3 regions of the Comamonas sp. GB3 AK4-5 genome follow, and region 3 is predicted to be linked to each of the others. Evidence: predicted binding sites of a transcription regulator. Region 3 holds the regulator's gene; each other region holds the start of a gene.

The links. Region 3 encodes HrcA, which represses chaperone genes, less so after heat shock. Its sites were predicted from a motif close to TTAGCACTCNNNNNNNNNGAGTGCTAA; they were not measured.
Region 1: the regulator HrcA is predicted to act here: its motif matches at 2,281-2,307, upstream of rpoH (RNA polymerase sigma factor RpoH).
Region 2: the regulator HrcA is predicted to act here: its motif matches at 1,979-2,005, upstream of groES (co-chaperone GroES).

The regions. Positions count from the first base shown of each region.
Region 1 covers NZ_CP166730.1:1,261,833-1,269,268, forward strand. Annotated here, with positions in the region: gene ACA027_RS05610 (methyl-accepting chemotaxis protein) at 1-107, shown strand, start outside; gene ACA027_RS05615 (Bug family tripartite tricarboxylate transporter substrate binding protein) at 144-1,136, opposite strand; gene rpoH (RNA polymerase sigma factor RpoH) at 1,300-2,250, opposite strand; gene fdhE (formate dehydrogenase accessory protein FdhE) at 2,420-3,340, opposite strand; gene ACA027_RS05630 (formate dehydrogenase subunit gamma) at 3,413-4,078, opposite strand; gene fdxH (formate dehydrogenase subunit beta) at 4,159-5,142, opposite strand; gene fdnG (formate dehydrogenase-N subunit alpha) at 5,199-7,436, opposite strand, start outside.
Region 2 covers NZ_CP166730.1:865,751-873,186, reverse strand. Annotated here, with positions in the region: gene groL (chaperonin GroEL) at 1-1,381, opposite strand, end outside; gene groES (co-chaperone GroES) at 1,606-1,896, opposite strand; gene ACA027_RS03750 (TonB-dependent siderophore receptor) at 2,571-4,604, shown strand; gene ACA027_RS03745 (ABC transporter substrate-binding protein) at 4,715-5,761, shown strand; gene ACA027_RS03740 (FecCD family ABC transporter permease) at 5,758-6,828, shown strand; gene ACA027_RS03735 (ABC transporter ATP-binding protein) at 6,825-7,436, shown strand, end outside.
Region 3 covers NZ_CP166730.1:1,035,916-1,043,351, forward strand. Annotated here, with positions in the region: gene recN (DNA repair protein RecN) at 1-1,549, opposite strand, end outside; gene ACA027_RS04545 (NAD kinase) at 1,553-2,458, opposite strand; gene hrcA (heat-inducible transcriptional repressor HrcA) at 2,488-3,495, shown strand; tRNA gene ACA027_RS04555 (tRNA-Ile) at 3,586-3,662, shown strand; gene ACA027_RS04560 (fimbrial protein) at 4,154-4,636, shown strand; gene ACA027_RS04565 (DUF3079 domain-containing protein) at 5,006-5,236, opposite strand; gene ACA027_RS04570 (aspartate ammonia-lyase) at 5,440-6,840, opposite strand; tRNA gene ACA027_RS04575 (tRNA-Met) at 7,360-7,436, opposite strand.

The DNA.
Region 1 (7,436 bases), 230 kb from region 3:
GTATTGCACAGGCAGGGCTTGCGCCGCCAGCGTTCCAGCCACCTGCCCTGGCTCCAGCAGGCCTGGCACCGCGGCGCTCACCGGCACCGCAGGCCATGGTGGAGTGAGGCGATCCGCCGCTGGCCCACCCCGCTGCAGCCGGTTTACTGCGCGCGAATGCCTTGCTCGCGGATGATGCTGCCCAGGGCCTGCACATCCTGCTGAATGCGGTTGGCCAGGCCTTCGGGGCTGCTGCCCACCACCTGCCAGCCCTGGAGTGCCAGCTTGGCCCGCATCTCCGGCGTACGCACGATGGCGCTGACGGCGACGGCCAGTTGCTCCACATGCTCGCGCGGCATGGCCTTGGGGGCGGCCACGGCGTTCCAGATTTCCAGGTCAAAGTTCTGCACGCCCAGCTCCTTGAGGCTGGGCAGGCCGGGTGCCAGCGGGCTGCGCGCGACCGAGGTGACGCCAATGCCACGCAGCTTGCCGGCTTGAATCTGTGCCATGGCCAGTGCCGGCGGCAGCATGGACAGCTGCAGATCGCCGCCCTGGATGGCGTTGAACACCTGGGGGTAGCCGGCATAGGGAATGTGCACGGGCTTGAGGGCAGAGCGGCTCTTGAGCAGCTCCATGCCCAGATGACCCACCGTGCCCACGCCGGGTGAGCCATAGCTCCACTGGTTGCCGGCCTTGGCGCCTGCGGCAAAAAAGGCCTTGCCCTCCAGGGAGATGGCGGGCGCCACCAGCACCAGCGGGGCCACGCCGATGAGGCTGACGGGCTGCAAGTCCTTGACCGGGTCATAGCGCACGGCCGGGTTCAGCAGCTTGGCAATCGTCATATTGCCGTTGATCATCACGCTGAAGGTGTGGCCGTCTGTGGCCTTGGCCACGGTTTCACCGGCAATGTTCCCGCCCGCGCCCACCTTGTTTTCCACAATGATGGTCTGGCCCAGGGCTTTTTCCAGCGGTTCGGCCAGGGCGCGGGCCGTCAGGTCCGGCGAGGAGCCGGCCGGAAAGCCCACGATCAGGCGCAGGGGCTTGTTGGGCCAGCTGGGGCTCTCAGCCTGCGCCGGTAGGCCAAGGCCCAGGGCGGTGGCGCTGGCCAGACTCAGCAGGCTGCGGCGGCACAGGGTGCGGTAGGGGGATGCGCTCATGGCAACTCCAGATACAAAATTGATAGCTGCCTCAGCGTGTGGTGTCTGTAGCAAAGCATAAAAAAACCCGGAAATTATCCGGGTTTTCGTCTGCAACTTGGCAGCCTTGTCGGGCGGCTGTTTGCAGGTTTGTGCGGTCCAAGGCCGGTGGTCAAGCAGCTTCTTAGGCAAACTCGGTGAGGGCCTTCTTCATCTTCTTCATGGCCGCCACTTCAATCTGGCGGATGCGTTCGGCGCTCACACCGTACACGGCGGCCAGCTCATGCAGCGTCATGCCGCCCGAGCCGTCATCGTTCACCTTCAGCCAGCGCTCTTCCACAATGTGGCGGCTGCGGGCGTCCAGCGCTTCCAGCGCCTGGGCAATGCCGTCGGTGGCCAGCACATCGCGCTGCTGCGACTCGATCATGGAGGTGGGCTCGTGGGCGGCATCGGCCAGATAGGCGATGGGGCCAAAAGCCTTGTCGTCATCGTCGCTGGGCGAAGGGTCCAGCAGCACGTCACCGCCCGAAAGCCGGGTTTCCATCTCGATGACTTCCTCGCGCTTGACGTTCAGGCGCGCGGCCATGGCGTCGATCTCTTGCGCGGTCAGCGTGTCGCGGAAGGCGGCTTCGCCCCCTTCCATGGCGGCGTCGGCCTTGAGCTCCTGCTTCATGGAGCGCAGGTTGAAGAACAGCTTGCGCTGGGCCTTGGTGGTGGCCACCTTCACCATGCGCCAGTTCTTCAGAATGTATTCGTGGATCTCGGCCTTGATCCAGTGCATGGCGTAGCTCACCAGGCGCACGTTCTGGTCGGGGTCAAAACGCTTGACCGCCTTCATCAGGCCCACATTGCCTTCCTGGATCAGGTCGCTGTGGGGCAGGCCATAGCCCAGGTACTGGCGCGAGATGGACACCACCAGGCGCAGGTGGGACATGATCAGACGCCCAGCGGCATCCAGATCGTTTTGTTCTTTGAGCTTGCGTGCGTAGTCCTGCTCTTCCTCTTGGGTGAGCATGGGCAGGTGGTTGACCGCGGAGATATAGGCATCCAGGTTGCCCAGTGGCGGCACCAGAGCCCAAGGATTTGCAGGCGCCAAAGCCGTTGCAGCCGTAAGGTTGCTCGTCTGTGTAGTCATTGCTTTCATCCTTTCTTCCATCGGTTCATGTTAGCACTCTCTATGACCGAGTGCTAAACGAGAAGTTCCGTCCACATCACGCGATAAGGGTGTAACAGATTTCGCTAAACCCCAGGCCTGTTACAGGCCATCCGCCAGGCCCATGGGGCCGAGGCAGGATGGTTTCCGCTCAGTACCCCAGCAGATAGGGATTGAGCCCGCCGCGCCGATACGGGGTTTCGCTGCGCATCAGCAGGTCCAGGCCCAGGCTGCCCACATCGTCGGCCACGGGTTCCAGGCTGGGGTTGCGTACCTGGTAGAGCAGCTTGGTCCAATGGCCGCATTCCTTGCAGACCTCGGCCTTGACCGTGGCGTCGTCGGTACCGGCGCTGCGGTAGCTGATGCCCTTGGTGGAACCGCAGCACAGGCATTGGATGCGCACCTCGTTCCACTGCGTGGCGCAGCAGTTGCAGCTGGCATAGCGCACGTTCTCGATATCGCGCAGGCCGATGACGGAGGATGTTACGGGCAGGCCGCCGCAGGCCGGGCAGACGCCGGTGGCCACGGGCTGCAGCGCCTCGGCGGACAGGCTGGTGGCCAGGCGCGCCAGGTGCAGCTGCACTGCAGCCGCGGCAAACAGGTGGGGAGCCACCGCATCTTCAGGGATGGCGTCGCCCAGCACATTGGCCAGCAGCCAGCGCAAATCGTCGGCTTCGGCGCTGCGCAGGGCGTCCAGCGCCTGGCGTGCGGCGGCTGGCATGGTGATGCTGGTGGCTCCCTCGCACAGGGCGTGCAGGCAGTCCAGCAGCTGAGCGTCATCAGCCAGGGCCGTGCGGTCTATGGGAGGCAGACCGGCCTGCTTGGCTTGCTGCAGGCGTTCGCTGCTGATGGGCACTGGCGCCGGTAGCGCCTGCACCAGCCTGGCCTGTAGCGCGGCCAGGTCGCCGAGAAACTGCAGATAGGGCGCCAGATCGTTGCTTTGGGCCAGAAAGTGAAAGCGGCTGGCACGGCTTGTAAAGCATTGCGCGGGCGGTTGTTGCAGCGTGAACGGGGTCTTGGCAATGCCCCCGGTGATGAAGGAGGGATCGGGTTGGATAGGGCTGTCTGCCATGGGGGGAGGCCGGCAGGCCGGCGTTGGGAATCGGGGGGGCTCGGGCATCCGCGCTGGGCGGATGCTGCGAAATCAATCGGGTGAGGACTTGGTCGCAGGAGGTGGAGCAGCAGGCGCCGCCGCCTCATGCGGGCGCTTGGCCAGCTCGCGCAGCCATTTGCGGTGGTGGCGAAAGGCCCAGCCCCCGGTGACGGTGCCGCGCGTCATTGCCGGGATGGTGCCCCGCGTCCAGATGGCAGCATACACGTGGGCCACAAAGATGAAGAAGCAGCCCAGGGCCGCCGCCGCATGGGCGACCACGGCAATGCGCCGCAGCGGGATGGGGATCAGAAATGGGAAGTACTGTTCCCAGATCATGATGCCGGTGACGATGAGCAGCAGGATCAATCCGCTCATGCCCCAGAACACGCCTTTTTGCCCGGCGTTGTACTTGCCCAGCTCGGGCAGGTTTTCTTCCTTGCCCTGGAGCACATCGCCAATCTGCATGCTCCATTGCAAGTCTTCGCGGCGCGGCAGGTTGAGGTGCCACATCTGCAAAAACAGGCCCAGAAAGCTGAAGAACAGCAGCACGCCGATCCAGGGGTGGATCCAGCGCGTCATCTGGCCGCCACCAAACAGCTTGGACAGCCAGAACAGCGAGGGGTGGAAGAACGCTGCCCCGGTGAGCAGCAGGGCGATCATGCAGGCGGCCGTGATCCAGTGGTTGAAGCGGGTGATGCCGCGGTAGCGCACCACCATCACCGGCTTGCGGCTGGCCAGCTCATCGCCCTTGGCAGAGTAGACGCGCTGGCTTGCAGCGTTTTTTGTTTGGTCGGCCATCATTGCTCCTTGCCGTGCGCCTGTTCATGGCCATGGCTGTGGTCGTGCCCATGTCCATGCGGGTAGCCATCGCCGCCCTGGTCGACATCGTCCACCAGCTCTTGGGCCTCTTCCTCCTCGTGCGGGGTCACGGCATTGGGCTTGGCAAAAATGCCGTGCAGCACCGCACCCACGGTGGCCAGGCCCGCAGCGATCAGGCCCAGCTTTTTGGCCGAGCCCTTCCACAGCGCCACTGTGGGCGAGATCCTGGGGTCGTCCGGCAGGCCTGCGTACAGCGAAGGCTTGTCGCGGTGATGCAGCACATACATCACATGGGTGCCGCCCACGCCTTGGGGGTCGTAGAGGCCGGCATTGTCGTAGCCGCGCTCCTTCAGGTCTTCCACGCGCTCGGCGGCCAGGGCCTTCATGTCCTCCTTGGTGCCGAAGCTGATGCACTGTGTGGGGCAGGCCTTGGCGCAGGCCGGGCCCTGGCCCATGGCCACGCGGTCCGAGCACAGCGTGCATTTCTTGGACACATTGGTGGTCTTGTGAATGCGCGGCACATTGAAGGGGCAGCCCTTGACGCAGTAGCCGCAGCCAATGCAGTTGTCGGAGATGAAGTCCACGATGCCATTGCTGTACTGCACGATGGCGCCCGGCGAGGGGCAGGACTTCAGGCAGCCCGGTTCCTCGCAGTGCATGCAGCCGTCCTTGCGGATCAGCCATTCCAGCTCCCCGGTGCCGGGGTTCTGGTATTCGGTGAAACGCATCAGCGTGAACATGTCCGGCGTCAGATCATGCGGGTTCTCGTAGATGCCCACGTTCTCTTCCATGGTCGGGTGGGTGTCGTTCCACTCGATGCAGGCCGACTGGCAGGCCTTGCAGCCTATGCACTTGGACACGTCGATCAGCTTGGCCACCTTGGTCAGCTGGCGTTCGGGCGTGGGAACGTGGTCCGTGGCCGAGATCTTGATCACGTCCGTGGGCAGCAGATTCGACGCCATGGGCTGCACCGGCGGGTTGGCGGCCGCGGTGCGCGGCTGTTGGGCCTGGGGGAAGCTCATGACGTCAACCTCTTGATGTCTTCGGCGCTGGCCGGCTCGATGTTGACGAGAAAGGCCTTGGACTCGGGCGTGTCGATATTCGCCTCACCGGCAAACACCGTCAGGCTGTTGGCACCAAAGCCCTTGCGGGCCGCACCCTTGAAGCCCCAGTGGATGGGGATGCCGATCACATGCACCTCCTTGCCGTCGCAAATCAGCGGGCGTATGCGCTTGGTGACCACGGCCTTGGCCCAGACCTCACCGCGCTTGTTCCACACGCGCACGCGCCCACCCTTGTTGATGCCGCGCAGCGCCGCCAGCTCCTCGCTGATTTCCACGAAAAAGTCGGGCTGCAGCACGGCATTCACCGTGTTGTGCTTGGTCCAGGTGTGGAAATGCTCGGTCAGGCGGTACGACGTGCCCACAAAGGGGAACTCTTCGCTGGTGCCCAGCTGTTCCAGGTCGGCCTGGAAGATGCGGCCCACAGGATTGCCGCGCATCTTCTTGTTGAAGGGGTTCTCCACCGGGCTTTCCCAGGGCTCCATGTGCGTGGGGAAGGGGCCGTCGCGCAGCATCTTGCGCACGAACAGCCGGGCCGTGCCCTCCTGCGTCATGATGAAGGGGCGCACCACCTCGGGCTGGGCCGTGGGCGAGAAGTCCGGCACGTCAAAGCCTTCCCAGAGCTGTTTGTCGGCATTCCACTCCAGCAGCTTGCGCTTGGCGTCCCAGGGCTTGCCCTGGAGGTCGGCGCTGGCGCGGTTGTAGAGAATGCGGCGGTTGGCCGGCCAGGCCCAGGTCCAGTTCAGATAGGTGCCTATGCCGCCCTCGTCGTGGTTGTTGCGGCGGGCCATCATGTTTCCCTGCTCGGTCCAGGAGCCGGCATAGATCCAGCAGCCCGACATGGTGGAGCCATCGGCGCGCAGCTCGCTGAACGCCGCGTGCTGCTCGCCGGCCTTGCGAACCAGCTTGCTCGGGTCGTTGAGGTCGTATACGTCTTTGAGCGCCCGGCCATTCATTTCCTTGGCCAGTTCCTCGGGCTCGGGGTCATTGGGCTTGTGGTAGTCCCAGCTCAGATTGAAGATGGGATCGGGGCAGACGCCGCCTTCCTTGCGGTAGAGCTCACGCACGCGCAAAAAGATCTCGGCCATGATCCAGGTGTCATGCTTGGCATTGCCCGGCGGGTTGGCGCCGGTCCAGTGCCATTGCAGCCAGCGGCCGGAGTTCACCGTGGCGCCTTCGTCCTCGGCAAAACAGGTGGAGGGTAGCTCCAGCACCTCGGTCATGATCTCGGCCGGGTTCACATCGTTGTAGACCCCGTGGTTTTGCCAGAAGGCTGCGGTCTCGGTCTCCAGCGGATCGATGGATACCAGCAGCTTGAGCCTGGACAGCGCCCGCGTCAGCTTGGCCCGGTTGGGGAAGGACATCAGCGGATTGAAGCCCTGGCAGAAGTAGAGGTTGACCTTGCCTTCCTCCATCATGGTGAAGGTGCGCAGGATGTCGTAGTAGGGCACATCCAGCTTGGGCAGCCAGTCGTAGCCAAAGCCGTTGTCTGCCGTGGCCTTGTCGCCCCACATGGACTTCAAAAAGCTCACCATGAACTTGTCGGTGTGCTGCCAGTAGCTGGTCTGGCCCGGGAACATGGGCTTGTTGGTCTTGGTGGCCAGGTAGGCCTGCAGCGAGGTCTCGCGCTCGTTGGGCAGGCCCATATAGCCGGGCAGCATGTGGGACAGCAGACCCAGGTCGGTCAGGCCCTGGATGTTGGCGTGGCCGCGCAGCGCGTTCACGCCGCCACCGGGCAGGCCGATATTGCCCAGCATCAGCTGCAGCATGGCCATGCCGCGGATGTTTTGCGCACCCTTGGAATGCTGGGTCCAGCCCAGGGCGTAACAGGAGGTCATGACCTTGTCGGTGGCCGCCGTCTCGCCGATCATCTCGCAGATCTTCAGAAAGCGGTCCTTGGGCGTGCCGCAGATGTTCTCCACGAACTCCGGCGTGTACACCTCCACATGCTGGCGCAGCAGATTCCACACGCAGCGCGGGTGTTGCAGCGTGGGGTCGGTCAGCGGCTGGCCGTTGGCGTCGTACTGGTAGTCCCACTCGCTTTGGTCGTAGCTGCGCTGTTCCTCGTCATAGCCGTTGAACAGGCCATCCTTCCAGCCAAAGCCGTCGCGCACCAGGTAGCTGGCATTGGTGTAGTGCTTGAGGTATTCCCACTGCACCTTGTCATTGGCCATGCAGTAACGGATCACGCCCAT
Region 2 (7,436 bases), 170 kb from region 3:
CGCCACCGGCGTTGGCCACGATTTCACGCAGAGGGGCTTCGATGGCCTTCAGGATCAGCTTGATGCCAGCGTCTTGCTCGGCATTGCCGGTCTTGAGCTCGCCCACGGCTTGCTTGGCGCGCAGCAGGGCCACGCCACCACCGGCCACAATGCCTTCTTCCACAGCAGCGCGGGTAGCGTGCAGGGCGTCTTCCACGCGGGCCTTCTTTTCCTTCATCTCGACTTCGGTGGCAGCGCCAACCTTGATCACGGCCACGCCGCCGGCCAGCTTGGCCACGCGCTCTTGCAGCTTTTCGCGGTCGTAGTCGGAAGTGGCTTCTTCGATCTGGATGCGGATTTGCTTGACGCGGGCTTCGATTTCGTCAGCCTTGCCAGCACCGTCGATGATGGTGGTGTTTTCCTTGCCGATTTCGACGCGGGCAGCTTGGCCCAGGTCTTCCAGCGTGACCTTGTCCAGTGCCAGGCCCACTTCTTCAGCGATGACCTTGCCGCCAGTCAGGATGGCGATGTCTTCCAGCATGGCCTTGCGGCGGTCGCCGAAGCCAGGAGCCTTCACAGCCACAACCTTCAGGATGCCGCGGATGGTGTTGACCACCAGGGTCGCCAGGGCTTCGCCTTCGACGTCTTCTGCAATGATCAGCAGAGGACGGCCGGCCTTGGCCACGGCTTCCAGCGTGGGCAGCAGGTCGCGGATGTTGCTGATCTTCTTGTCGAACAACAGCACGAAGGGGTTGTCCAGCAGGGCAACTTGCTTTTCGGGGTTGTTGATGAAGTAGGGCGACAGGTAGCCGCGGTCGAACTGCATGCCTTCAACGACGTCGAGTTCGTTGGCCAGCGACTTGCCTTCTTCCACGGTGATCACGCCTTCCTTGCCGACCTTGTCCATGGCTTCGGCAATGATGCTGCCCACGGATTCATCGGAGTTGGCGGAGATCGAACCGACTTGGGCGATTTCCTTGGAAGTGGTGGTGGCCTTGGATTGCTTCTTCAGCTCTTCCACCAGAGCGGCGACAGCCTTGTCGATGCCGCGCTTCAGGTCCATGGGGTTCAGGCCGGCGGCCACGTACTTGGTGCCTTCGTGCACGATGGCCTGGGCCAGCACGGTAGCGGTCGTGGTGCCGTCACCAGCGATGTCGTTGGTCTTGGAAGCCACTTCCTTCACGAGCTGGGCGCCCATGTTCTGCAGCTTGTCCTTGAGTTCGATTTCCTTGGCCACGGACACACCGTCCTTGGTCACGGTGGGGGCGCCGAACGAGCGATCCAGCACCACGTTGCGACCCTTGGGGCCGAGGGTGACCTTGACCGCGTTGGCCAGGATGTTCACGCCTTCCACCATGCGGGCACGGGCTTCACCACCGAAAACTACGTCTTTTGCTGCCATGTTTGGCTCCTAAATCTGGTTCAAAACAGCTTGTAGCGCATATGTAGTAAGCACTAGAAGCTATGAATTTGAGAGTTATCCGAGATACGCGAAATGCTTGTCGGAAAAGAAAGCGTCGCGAGCGGGTGTCAGGCTAGGCGCAGCGCGCACAGGAACCGGAACGTACTGTGGTACGTGAGGATTCCGAGCACGGTGCAACAACGCCTGGCGCTCGCGCAGCAGCTTTATTTTTCGACAACGGCGAACAGGTCGTCTTCCTTCATCACCAGCAACTCATCGCCATCGACCTTCACGGTCTGGCCCGAGTACTTGCCGAACAACACGCGGTCGCCGACCTTCACGTTCAGAGCAATCTGCTCGCCCTTGTCGTTGCGCTTGCCGGGACCCACAGCCAGCACTTCGCCTTGGTCAGGCTTCTCGGCGGCGTTGTCAGGGATATAAATGCCCGAAGCGGTCTTGGTTTCGTTCTCAAGACGCTTGACGATCACGCGGTCGTGCAGAGGACGCAGATTCATTCATTTCTCCTAGATATCAACACAGTGGTTATGTCCGTTCCGCCCCGTACCAAGACAGAGCGGATGAGCTGAGGGAGGCTTGTTAGCACTCAACCCCTACGAGTGCTAATAATAAGGGATAAAACGGCACTTTCAAGAGGCGGGGAATTCCAGAGCTGCTACGGAAAGTCACGGCAGTTTCGTTTTTTCCGCGGGCAGGGCCGACCAGGCCCCCGCCAGAGTGACACCGGGTGCTATCGCCCCGGCTCGATGGAGGCACCCAAGCGAGAAGGCTGCATTCAAGCGCAGCGCAGACAAAGCTCTGGGCTTTACATCACGATTCCCTCATCCCAGGCACCTGAACGAACCTTTCTCGACCCGCTTTTCATCATGGTAATAGCAATCATTTTTATTGACCGACGGTCGGTCGGTGAATATGATGCGACTCTCTTTTTGAAAACACTTCATGCACCAGAGCCGCAATGCATCGCTACGCCCGTCTTTCTCATCACACACCGCCGGTTAACCGCTCGCCTCGATACAGCGCCATCGCGACCCTGCTCATGTTGCTTGGGTCTGCACAAGTGCATGCCGCAGACGACACAGCCGCCCACAGCACGGCGGCAGGCGCGCCCTCCGCACTCCCAACCGTCACAGTGACCGGAGGGTCGTCCGCAGACCAGGACAATGGAGCCGTGCATGGCTATGTGGCCGAGCAGTCCACCGCGGGTAGCAAGACCGACACGCCTATTCTGGAAACACCGCAGTCGATCTCGGTGGTGACGCGCGAGCAGATGGAAGTGCTGCAGCCGCTGACCAGCAGCGAAGCACTGCGCTACACGGGTGGCGCCGTCAGTGAGAAATACGGCGGCTTTGGCGGCCAGCTGGATCTGACGCGCATCCGCGGCTTCGATGCCGATTACTACCTGGATGGGCTGCGCATCATCAGCAATGTCTCGACATGGACGCCGCAGATTGATCCCTATTCACTGGAGCGCATCGAGGTGTTGCGAGGCCCATCTGCAGCGCTTTATGGCCAAGGCACAGGCGGTGGCATCGTGAACCAGGTCAGCCGCCGCCCGCAGGCCGAGGCCTCGAACGAGGTGGTGATGCAGCTCGGCAATTTCGGGCGCCGCATGGTCGGCATAGATACCACCGGCCCAGCCAATGCCGACGGTACCTTGCTCTACCGCTTCACTGCGACAGGCCTGGACTCTGAAGGGCAGGTCGAGGACGTAAGGCACAAGCGCATCTACCTCGCACCGGCGCTGACCTGGCGCCCGAACGCGGCAACGTCCTGGACGCTGCTGGCCACCCACTCACGCGAGCCCGAAATCCCGGACTACAACAGCCTGCCCGCTGCAGCCGTGGGCCTGGACAACAGCCCTTTCCCGAAAATCAACCTCCGGCGCAATTACACCGACATGGGTTTTCAGGATTCGAGCCGCAAGCAGAACTCGATCAGCTCGCTGTTCGAGCACCAGTTCGGCAATGGCTGGAAGTTCACCAGCAATTCCCGCTACATGTACATCAACTCGGACATCCAGCGCACATCCATTTATGCGTACGAGAACCGTGGCGGGCATTTGTGGCTGCAGGGCACCTATGGGCTGGCGCCGGCCAGCTCCAATACCTTCGCCACGGACAACCACGTCACCAAGAGCATCGACCTGGGCAGCACCCGCCACACCTTGCTGGCGGGCATGGATTACGCAAGAGGCTCCATGCGCAGCGATTCCTATCGCATGGACCCGGTGGCCTTTGACCCCTATGACCCGACCAATTACCGCCCCATTGCGGTGCCGGACTTCAGCAGCAGCATGGCCACGACGCCGTACAACGTGCGCCAGCAGTTCGACCGTATCGGCATTTATGCCCAGGATCAGATGGCCTATGAGCGCTGGCGCCTGACCCTCAATGCCCGCCACGACTGGTCCAAGACCGACGACCAGTCCCGCAGCTACTCGCCCAAGTGGAACTACAGCCAGCAAAAAGACAATAAGTGGAGTGGCCGCGTGGGGCTGAACTATGTGTTTGACAACGGCGTGGCGCCCTACCTGAGTTACGCCACCTCGTTCGACCCCGTGCTGGGCAACGACTTCCATGGCCGAGCCTTTGCGCCCACCGAGACCAAGCAGTACGAAGCCGGTGTGAAATACCACCCGGCCGGCTCCAAGACCTTGCTCTCGGCAGCCGTGTTCCAGATCAACCAGACCAACGTCAAGACGGCGGATACGCGCAATCTGGGCTTTTGGACACAGTCCGGCGAAGTGCGCTCACGCGGGCTGGATCTGCAGGCCAGTGCGGAAATCGTCCGCAATCTGAACTTGCTGGCGAGCTATTCCTATCTCGAGAATGTGCTGGTCAGCGATGCCAACTACCAGGGGAAAAGCCAGGCCCAGACACCCAGAAACAGCGGCTCCTTATGGCTGGACTACCGCATTGCATCGGGCTGGCTGAGCGGCCTGCGCGTGGGTGCCGGCGCCCGCTACCTGGGCAGCAGCTTCGGCAACCCGATGAACACCTTCACCGTGCCCTCGGCCACGCTCGTTGATCTGGCCCTGAGCTACGACCTGGGACGCCTCAGCCGTGACCTCCATGGCGCATCGCTTGCCGTCAATGTCAGCAATCTGGGCAACAAACAGTACATCGCCAGCTGCGGCTCGCAGTCGTCCTGCTTCATCGGACAAGACCGCACGATCACGGCCACCGCCAGGTTCCGCTGGTGATGCCGGGCACCCGCAATCTCCGCAGGGTGCTGCTGCAAGGCGCATGGGCTGCGGGGCTGACCACTCTGGCCGGCGTTGCGCCTGCGCACGCTGGCGAACAGATAGCCAGCGTGACCGACATCACCGGCAGGGTGTTGAAGCTCCGCACGCCCGCACGGCGTGTGGTGCTGGGCGACGGGCCACTCGCGTATGTGGTGGCACTGCTTGGCAACAGCGATCCCTTCGGCTCCGTGGTGGGCTGGGGGGACAACTTCCGCTCTGCCGACCTGGGCGGCTATATGGCGTATCGCCAGAAATTCCCCGCCATCGACCGCATACCAACCTTTCGGGGCTCGACCGTGGGTGCCATCGATATCGAGCTGGCGATTTCGTTGGAGCCCGATGTGGTGGTCCTCAATCTGAGCTCCAGGTCGGCAGCGGAGTCCTCCGGTCTGCTGGTGCGACTGTCGCAGGTGGGCGTTCCGGTGGTCTTCGTCGACTTCCGCACCCGCATGTTCGAGAACACCACGCGCAGCATCGAAATCATGGGGCAGATCATGGGTCGCCCGGACCGGGCCGCGGACTTTTTGCGCTTTCGGCATGCACAAACGCTGCGCGTCACACAGCGGCTGCAAAACCTGGGGCACAGGCCCCTGGTGATGCTGGAAAGAGCGGCCGGGCTTTATGACGATTGCTGTCTTTCCTATGGGAATGGGAATTTCGGTGAGCTCGTGGCCGCAGCAGGTGGAACCAACCTGGGTAGCCAGGTGCTGCACGGGACCTTCGGCACGCTGCATCCCGAGCAAGTGATTGCAGCCGACCCGGATGTGATCTTGGTCACCGGCGCCAACTGGAAGCTGTATTCGCCCGTGGGCGACTGGGTGGATCTGGGCCCCGGCTCTGACCCCGCCGCAGGCCTGGCCAGCCTGCGGCGCCTGATGAACAGACCGGCCTATCGCTCGCTGCGCGCCGTGAAAGCAGGGCGGATCCACGCCATCTGGCATCCGTTTTACGACAACCCCTATTACTTCATCGCGCTGCAGCAGATTGCCAAGTGGCTGCATCCCGATCTTTTTCACGATCTGGATCCGGACGCCACCTTCCGCGAACTGCACCAGCGCTTTCTCCCCATCCCCTACCAACCCGGCTATTGGCTCAGTCTGAACCCATCCACATGACCTCGACTTCTTCGCATGCCGACCCCTCGATGCTCGAGAACGGCCGGCATTTCTATCAGCGGCTTTCGCGCAAACGCAGCCTCATGCTGTGGGTGATGGCGCTACTCACCATCGCCTGTTTTGTGCTTGACCTGTCACTGGGCCAAGCCTTGTACGCACCAGACCAGATATTGCGCGCGCTTTGGGACAGCAACGCGGCACCCGCCATTCACGTCATCCTGTGGGATATCCGGCTCCCCGTGGCACTTTCGGCTCTGGTGGTCGGCGCCAGCCTGGCGATTGCAGGCGTGCAAATGCAGACGGTGCTGAACAACCCGCTGGCCAGCCCTTTCACCTTGGGCCTTTCCGCAGCCGCAAGCTTTGGCGCAGCCATAGGGCTGGTGCTGGGCGTGAGCATTCTGCCTGCGGCGGCCGTGGCTTTTGCCATTCCTGCCAACGCCTTTCTGGTGTCCATGGCTGCAGCGCTTTTCATTCACCGCATGAGCCGGCGCCGCGGCATCAGCACCGAAATGATTGTGCTGCTGGGAACCACCCTGGTCTTTACCTTTGGCGCATTGCTGGAGGCCCTGCAATATGTGGCGCCGGACCAGGCGCTGTCTGCCGTGGTCTTCTGGACCATGGGCAGCCTCTCACGCAGCAACTGGCTCAAGCTCGGCATCATGAGTACCGTCCTTGTGGTGGTATGGATGGCTTTCGCCAAACAGGCATGGGCCATGACCGCTTTGCGCCTGGGAGAAGCCCGCGCCAGCAGCCTGGGCGTTCCCGTCGACCGCCTGCGCCTGCGTGGCATTTTGCTGGGGAGTCTGCTGGCATCCGTGTGCGTGTCCTTTGTGGGCACCATAGGCTTTGTCGGTTTGGTGGGGCCCCATGTCGCGCGCATGCTGATAGGGGAGGATCAGCGCTATCTGCTCCCGGCCTCTGCCCTGTGCGGGGCGGCCATGCTGTCGGCCGCTTCCGTGCTGAGCAAATCCCTGTTGCCCGGGCAAACGCTGCCGATCGGGATCGTCACCTCGCTGGTGGGCGTGCCTTTGTTCTTCATCTTGATTCTCAGGACACGCACACGATGAAAGACATGCTTGATGTAGCCGGTGTGTCTGTGTCCTTCAGCGCCCGCAAGGTCCTCAGCGACATCACCTTTGGCCCGCTGCGCGCAGGCACTGTCACCGCCCTGTTGGGTTCCAATGCGGCCGGAAAATCCACCCTGTTGCGGTGCCTGGCGGGCGAGCTGCAAGGCAGTGGTGTGGTGCGTGTGAGCGGACAGCCCCTGGCGCACTGGCCTGCCCACCATCCCAACCGGCCGGCACATGTGCCGCAGGATTACTCGATGCGCTCATCGCTGCGCGTTTTTGAGGCTGTCTTGCTGGCAGGCAAACAGGCGGCAGGAGGCTGGTCGGTATCCGACAACGAGCTCGATGCCGTGACCCAGATTCTGACGACCCTGCAGATCGATGGATTGGCAGACCGTGAGTTGAGCGCCCTCAGCGGAGGGCAGCGCCAGTTGGTTTCCATTGCGCAAGCACTGGTGCGCCAGCCCCGCGTCTTGCTGCTTGACGAGCCCACCAGCGCGCTGGATCTGCAGCGCAAGTTCGAGGTGCTGGAGCTGCTGAGAAGCTTGGCCCGACGAGATGCCATGTGCGTCGTGATGGCCATCCATGACATAGACCACGCCTTGCGT
Region 3 (7,436 bases):
CGCGCACCGGCGTCACCGAGCTGGTGGTGCAGGTCTTGTCGCGCCGTTTGGACACCACGTAGTGCTGGTCGGCGCAGGCAGCGACCTGGGGCAAGTGGGTGACGGCCAGCACCTGGCGGTCGCGGCCCAGGGCCCGCATCAGCTTGCCCACGGTTTCGGCCACGGCGCCACCCACGCCCGAATCCACCTCGTCAAAAATCAGGGTGCCGGCCTGGCCCAGCTGGCTGGTGGTGACGGCAATCGCCAGCGACAGGCGCGAGAGCTCGCCGCCCGAGGCCACCTTGCCAATCGGCCGGGGCGTGGCGCCGGGGTGGCCGGCCACCAGGAATTGCACCGCGTCCATGCCGCTGGCGCTGGGTTCTTCCAGTTTGTCCAGTTGCACGGCAAATCTGCCGCCCTGCATGCCCAGGCCCTGCATGGCCTGGGTGATGGCGCGCGACAGCTTGGGCGCGGCCTTGGTGCGCTGGCGCGAGAGCTCGCGCGCGGCGGCCTGGTAGGCCTCATGGGCTTGCTGTTCACGCTGGCGCAGGCGGGCCACATCCTCCACGGCGTCCAGCTGGCGCAGCTCGTCGCGCCAACCTTGCAGCAGACCGGGCAGTTCTTCGGGTGAGCGCTTGTAGCGGCGCGCTAGTTGCATCCACAGGGTCAGGCGGCCATCCAGTTCGGCCAGGCGCTCGGGGTCCAGCTCGGTGCGGCGCAGATAGCTGTGCAGGCTGTGTCTGGCGTCGCTGACCTGGGCCAGACTGGAAGCCAGAACATCGGCAATCGCTTGAAATTCGGGCTCCAGATGCTCTTGATTTTGCAGCGTGCTGTGGGCGCGGGTCAGCGGGCCGGAGATGCCGGTTTCATCGTCTTCCAGCAGATACAGCGCGCTTTGCGCGGTTTCGAGCAGGCTTTGGGCGTGAGACAGGCGCGTGTGCTGGGTGTTGAGCTCGTCCCATTCCTCTGCGCCGGGGCTCAGCTTGTCCAGCTCGCCAATCTGCCACTGCAGGCGTTCGCGCTCGCGCTGCAGCGTGTCCTGGGCGGCCAGCGCATGTTCCAGCTCCTGGTGGGCACTGCGCCATTGGCTCCAGCAGGTGCGCAGGGCCTGGGTGTCGGTGCCGGCATAGGCGTCTAGCAGGGCGCGCACGGCATCGGGCCGGGTCAGGCTTTGCCAGGCATGCTGGCCGTGTATGTCCAGCAGCAGATCGCCCAGATGGCGTAGCTGGGTGGCCGTGGCGGGTGCGCCATTGATCCAGGCGCGGCTGCGGCCCTGGGTGTCGATCACGCGGCGCAGCAGCAACAGGTCTTCGCGTGCAAAGCCACCTTCTTCCAGCCAGGCTGCCAGGTGGGTGGGGCAGTCGAATTCGGCGGTGATATCGGCCTGGGTCTGGCCCTCGCGAACCACGCCGACATCGGCGCGGCTGCCCAGGACCAGTTGCAGGGCGTCAATCAAGATGGACTTGCCGGCACCGGTCTCGCCAGTGAGCACGGTGAAGCCGGTGTGCAGGTCCAGGTCCAACGACTGCACGATGACAAAGTCGCGCAGCGCAATGCGTCGCAGGGCCATGGTTCAGGTGCCCCCTTCGTTCCAGCCCAGTTTCTTGCGCAGCGTGGCGTAGTAGTTCCAGCCCGTGGGGTGCAAAAAGCGTATGCCATGCTGGGCGCGGCGTACATAGATGCGGTCGCCGTGGCGCAGCGAGGCCAGGGACTGCATGTCAAAATTGGCGCTGATGTCGCGCCCACCCACCACTTCGATCATGACCTCGCCCTGATCGGACAGCACGATGGGGCGGTTGGACAGGGTGTGGGGCGCAATCGGTGCCATCACCCAGGCGCCCACGGAAGGGTGGAGCAGTGGGCCGCCGGCCGAGAGCGCATAGGCTGTGGAGCCCGTGGGGCTGGCCACGATCAGGCCGTCGGCGCGCTGGTTGGAGACAAAGCGCCCGTCGACCTCGACACGCAACTCCACCATGCCCGAGGTGCTGCCGCGGTTGACCACCACATCGTTCATGGCCAGGGCCTCGAACACGCAGGTGTCGCCGCGCATGACGCGGGCTTCGATCAGCGGGCGGGGGTCTTCCTCGTACTCGCCCTCCAGCATGGCCTGCAGCGTGGGCAGCAGGTTTTCATCCATGGGGATGTCGGTGACAAAGCCCAGCCGCCCCTGGTTGATGCCAATCAGCGGCGTGCCATAGCGCGACAGATGCCGGCTGACACCCAGCATGGTGCCGTCGCCTCCCATGACCAGGGCCAGGTCGCAGGCCAGGCCCAGGGCATCCACATCCAGACTGCGGTAGGCTGCGGGCTGACCCATCTGCAAGGCGGTCTCGGCCTCCACAATCACTTCACAGCCCTGGGTGCTTAAAAAGGCGGCAATGTCTTCCAGCGCCTGGCGCGGGCAATCCTGGGGAGTACCTGTCGCAGAAGGGGCGCGGTACTTGCCGATGAGGGCCACATGGCGAAACTTGGACGTCATGAGGGAAATTACATCATTAAAATCATTCCATGCTCGATGAACGTGCCAAGTTGTTGTTGAAAGCGCTGGTCGAGCGCTACATTGCCGACGGCCAGCCGGTCGGTTCGCGTACGCTGTCGCGCGCCTGCGGCCTGGAACTCTCGCCAGCGACCATCCGCAATGTGATGTCCGACCTGGAAGAGTTCGGCCTGATCGTCAGCCCCCACACCTCGGCCGGCCGTGTGCCCACGGCCAAGGGCTATCGCTTGTTTGTGGACACCATGCTCACCGTCAGCCGCGACATGCTGCCGGCGCCCGAGCTGGCACCCGAGCAGCCGCAAAAAGTGATAGCCAACGCGGCGAATATGCTTTCCAGCCTGTCGCAGTTTGTGGGTGTGGTGATGGCGCCACGGCGCAGCTCGGTGTTCAAACACATCGAGTTCGTCAAACTGTCCGAGCGGCGGGTGCTGGTCATCATCGTCTCGCCCGAAGGCGATGTGCAAAACCGCGTCATCTTCACCGACCATGATTTCTCCGGCACCCAACTGCTGGAAGCCTCCAACTACCTGAACGCCCACTACGCGGGCCTGGCCATCGAGCAGGTGCGCGAGCGCCTGCAGACCGAGGTTGAGCGCCTGCGCAGCGAGGTGACCGATCTGATGCAGGCCGCCGTGAACGTCAGCGCAGAGGCCATGAACCCACAGCCGCAGGAGCAGGTCATCATCTCCGGCGAACGCAATCTGCTGGCCGTGAGCGATTTCTCCAGCGATATGGGCAATCTGCGCAAGGCTTTCGATTTGTTCGAGCAGAAAACGCAAATCCTGCGTCTGCTGGACTTTTCCAGCCAGGCCGAAGGCGTGCGCATCTTCATCGGTGGTGAAAGCCAGGTCGTGCCCTTTGAGGAGCTGTCCGTGGTCAGCGCGCCTTATGAGGTTGACGGTCAGATCGTGGGCACCCTGGGCGTGATCGGCCCCACGCGCATGCACTACGACCGGATGATCCAGATTGTGGACATCACCTCCAAGCTGGTCACCAATGCCTTGAACACCCGGCGTTGAGCGTGCGCGCACGCGATCTGATCGCCAGGCGCCGTAAGTGCCCTCTAAGCCGTTACAATGCACGCGCCCTGCCTTGTGCAGGGCTGGCAAGGGGCGTTAGCTCAGTTGGTTAGAGCAGGGGACTCATAATCCCTTGGTCGTCGGTTCAAGTCCGCCACGCCCTACCAATGAATTCAACGGGTTACGAGTAGTCGTAACCCGTTTTTTTTTGTGGTTGTTCCCGCCTTTTCCTAGCCAAAACGTGCAATTGGAACTATGGTGCCGACCTTTCGCGGTTTGAGGGGCGCATGCAGGCCTCTGTAGATGGCGGAAATTGTCCTGTGCTTTTTGTGTGACCACTTACTGCCAATCTTTTGAAAAGTCAAAGAGGAAATTGTTAAATTGTTTTTCTCTTGATATTTTTTTTCTATATTGTTTCTCCTCGTTTCTAAATTAATTGTGGTTTTCTTAGATTAGTATCTGTCTGTGTCTACGCAGAAGCTGTGTTTCACAAGAGCACATCTTTGTAAGCCTTTTAGGGCTTTGGCACTGGATTGAAAAAGTTTTTCAATCCATTTAGTGAAAGAGAAGTTCGACCATGAAAAAATCATTTGTCAGCCTGGCTATCCTTGCCGTCTTTTTTGCAGCTGGCGTTCAAGCAGCTCCCGCAGTGGGTGCTATGGGTGCGATTTCTTTTGAGGGCAGCATCACCGTGGATGCCTGCCAGGTGAGCAGCGGCGGTGCAACCTCTTCGGGTGCAGACATGCTCGTGTCCATGGGGCCGCACTCGGCTGAGACCTTGGGCACGGAAGCCAATCCGGCGATTTCTGCCGGCAAGCTGAGCACCATTGCCAAGAACATCGATCTGAACGTCGAGTGCACCCAGGGCACCAAGGTTTCGCTCTCGTTGAAGCCTTCCAGGGTGGTGGGCAAGGGCGTTGGGGTGAATGGAACGGCACAGGGTGTGCAGATCATGCTGATGAACGGCAGCGATATCCTGGACTTCAGCCAGGGAGATACGGTGACCCTGGGGGCGACCTCGGGCAGCAACATCAGCATTCCGCTGAAGGCCTACTACACCCTGCAAGCTGGTAAGGCAACTTCGGATGCCAAGGCTGGCACGGCGAGTGCTCTGGTGGCCTACACCCTGTCCTACGAGTAACGCAGGTTGACCTTGGTGGAGTATTAAGCTGTTGCCAAGGTTGTATACAAGGCAAGCAATATTTATTGCTTGCCTCTATTTTTTGAAAATAAAATATTATTCAGTAAATTATTTTCAAAGGTTGATATTTTTATTTTTGGATTCAATGGGTTTTAAAATTTTTTCAATTCATACCTGATATCGAAAGGTGTTGATGAGTTGTAAAAACTCACCCGTTTGATATTTATGGTCAATGTCTTTTCGGAATTTCATAATCCGATTTGTGCATAGATACCGCAAGCCACAAGCATTTAAATGCGTTTTCCTATTTTCTATGCCCAGTCAGGATGCCGCTATAGACCCGCTACTGAATAAGTAGCGGGTTTTGCTTTATAGATGCGCGCAAGAGGGGGATTTGAGTGGAGAGCGCTCCGTGGGCTCCGGGTTGCCTGGGGGCTGGGTGCCGTCCATGGTCTGCCAATCGTCGCCCCACAGCTCGCTGGGGTGGGGTGTGCGGTCGGAGCCGTTGCCGCAGCGCAGGTCGGTGGCGGGGCAGTACAGGTCGCAGCCCCAGCACAGGCGCTCTGGATGGGCTGGGACTGCAGGGAATTTCTTGGCCATGGTGTCGCTCGTTGCATGGGAGGTATGCCCAGTCAGTATGCGGCAGTGCAGGAAGGGGCTGTCTGGGTCGTGGCGTGCATTCCGTCCTGGCTTGGCCTGCATCAAAAACAAAGCGCCCGAGCTGCGGGGCAGTTCGGGCGCTTGGTGGACTCCATTCTGCAAGTGGCCGCAGGATGGAGTGTGCAGGGTGTGTGAGCCGCCTTTTAGCTTGCGCTCAGTGCGCCAGGCATGGTCAGCTTGTCGGCCACCAGCAGTTGTTGCAGCTGGGCCTGGCTCATCACGCCCAGCTCTTCGGCGACCGCGCCGATGGACTTGCCGCTGGCGATGGCGGCCTTGGCGATCTGGGCGGACTTCTCGTAACCAATCAGCGGGTTCAGCGCGGTCACCAAGGTCACTGAGCTGGCGATGCGCTCGTCCAGCACGCGCTGGTTGGCGACGATGCCTTCCACGCAGTTGACTTGCAGCGTCTTGCAGGCATGGGCCAGGTGGTGCAGGCTTTTGTGCAGGGCCCAGGCCATCAGTGGCTCAAAGGCGTTGAGCTGCAGCTGACCGCCTTCGGCAGCCATGGTGATGGCCACGTCGTTGCCGATCACTTCAAAGCAAACCTGGTTCATCACTTCCGGGATCACCGGGTTGACCTTGCCGGGCATGATGGACGAGCCGGCCTGGCGTGCAGGCAGCTGGATGTCGCCCACACCGGCCTGGGGGCCGGAAGACAGCAAGCGCAGGTCGTTGCTGATCTTGGAGAGCTTGACGGCGATGCGCTTCAAAATGCCGGAGATGTCGGCAAACGCGCCGGTATCGCAGGTGGCGGCGATCATGTCGGCGGCCTTGACCACGGGCACGCCCGAGAATTCCGCCAGCTTGGGCACGACCACGTCGACATAGCCCACGGGGGCGTTCAGGCCGGTGCCGATGGCAGTGCCGCCCATATTGATGTCGCACATCAGCACGGCAGATTCGCGCAGGCGCTTCTCGTCATCGGCAATCATGGAGACAAAGGCGGTGAACTCCTGACCCAGGGTCATGGGCACGGCGTCCTGCAGCTGGGTGCGGCCGATTTTGAGTACATCCTTGAATTCCGTGGCCTTTTCCTGGAAGGCGCCACGCAGTGCTGCCAATGCGGCCAGCAGCTCCTGAATGCCAAACCAGGTGGCCAGCTTGACGGCCGTGGGGTAGGAGTCGTTGGTGGACTGGGAAGCGTTGACATGGTCGTTGGGGTGGATCACGTCATAGCGACCCTTGGCCAGACCCAGATGCTCCAGCGCACGGTTGGCGATCACCTCGTTGGCGTTCATATTGGTCGAGGTGCCGGCGCCGCCCTGGATCACGTCCACCACAAACTGCTCATGCAACTGGCCAGCGGCTAGGTCGTCGCAGGCCTTGGAGATGGCCTCGGTCTGCTGGGCGTTGATGGCGCCCATGGCCAGGTTGGCGTGGGCGGCAGCCTTTTTCACAAAGGCGTAGGCGCGGATCAGCTGGGGCATCTGTGCCACGCTGTGGCCGGTGATGGGAAAGTTCTCCACCGCACGGGCGGAGTGAACCCCCCAGTAGGCGTGGTCGGGGATGTCCTTGGAACCTAAAAAGTCGCTTTCTTGGCGCATGGTGAGCAATTGGCTGAAAAAAGAAAAAGGGGCAGACCCGGCGGCTGGGGCCGGGGGCCACGCGGGATGCGGGGTCCAGACGTGGCAAAGCCCGATTTGCAGGCACCAAAACGGTGCGTATCCAAGCCGGGCCGTTGGGCTGAATTATGCTCAAAACAAATGAGAAGCCAAATTTTGCTGCATATCGTTCGCAGTGTCGCACTATTTTGGTGCGATATTGTGTCTGAGTTTGACGTTGCAGAAAGCCGCGCTCAGCCGCATGGCGCAAGGCTTTGCGGCTTTGGAGGGGAAAAGCGGAAGGGGTTTGGGCGGCTTTTGTGCCCATGGGGCGATCTGGCGGCAGCGCTGTGCTTTCGCATGGCCTTGGTGGTCTTGTGGCTGCGCGGTGGGCAGAGTGCCTTGCAGTCAAGTCCCTCATGGCCTCCATGTCTTTGGAGGGCGGCGACGAGATGTGGACAAAAGGCGGTAAAAACAAAAAAGCCCACAGGATGTGGGCTTTTTTGCGGTGCATGCACCAATTGGTTGCGAGGGCTGGATTTGAACCAACGACCTTTGGGTTATGAGCCCAACGAGCTACCAGACTGCTCCACCTCGCG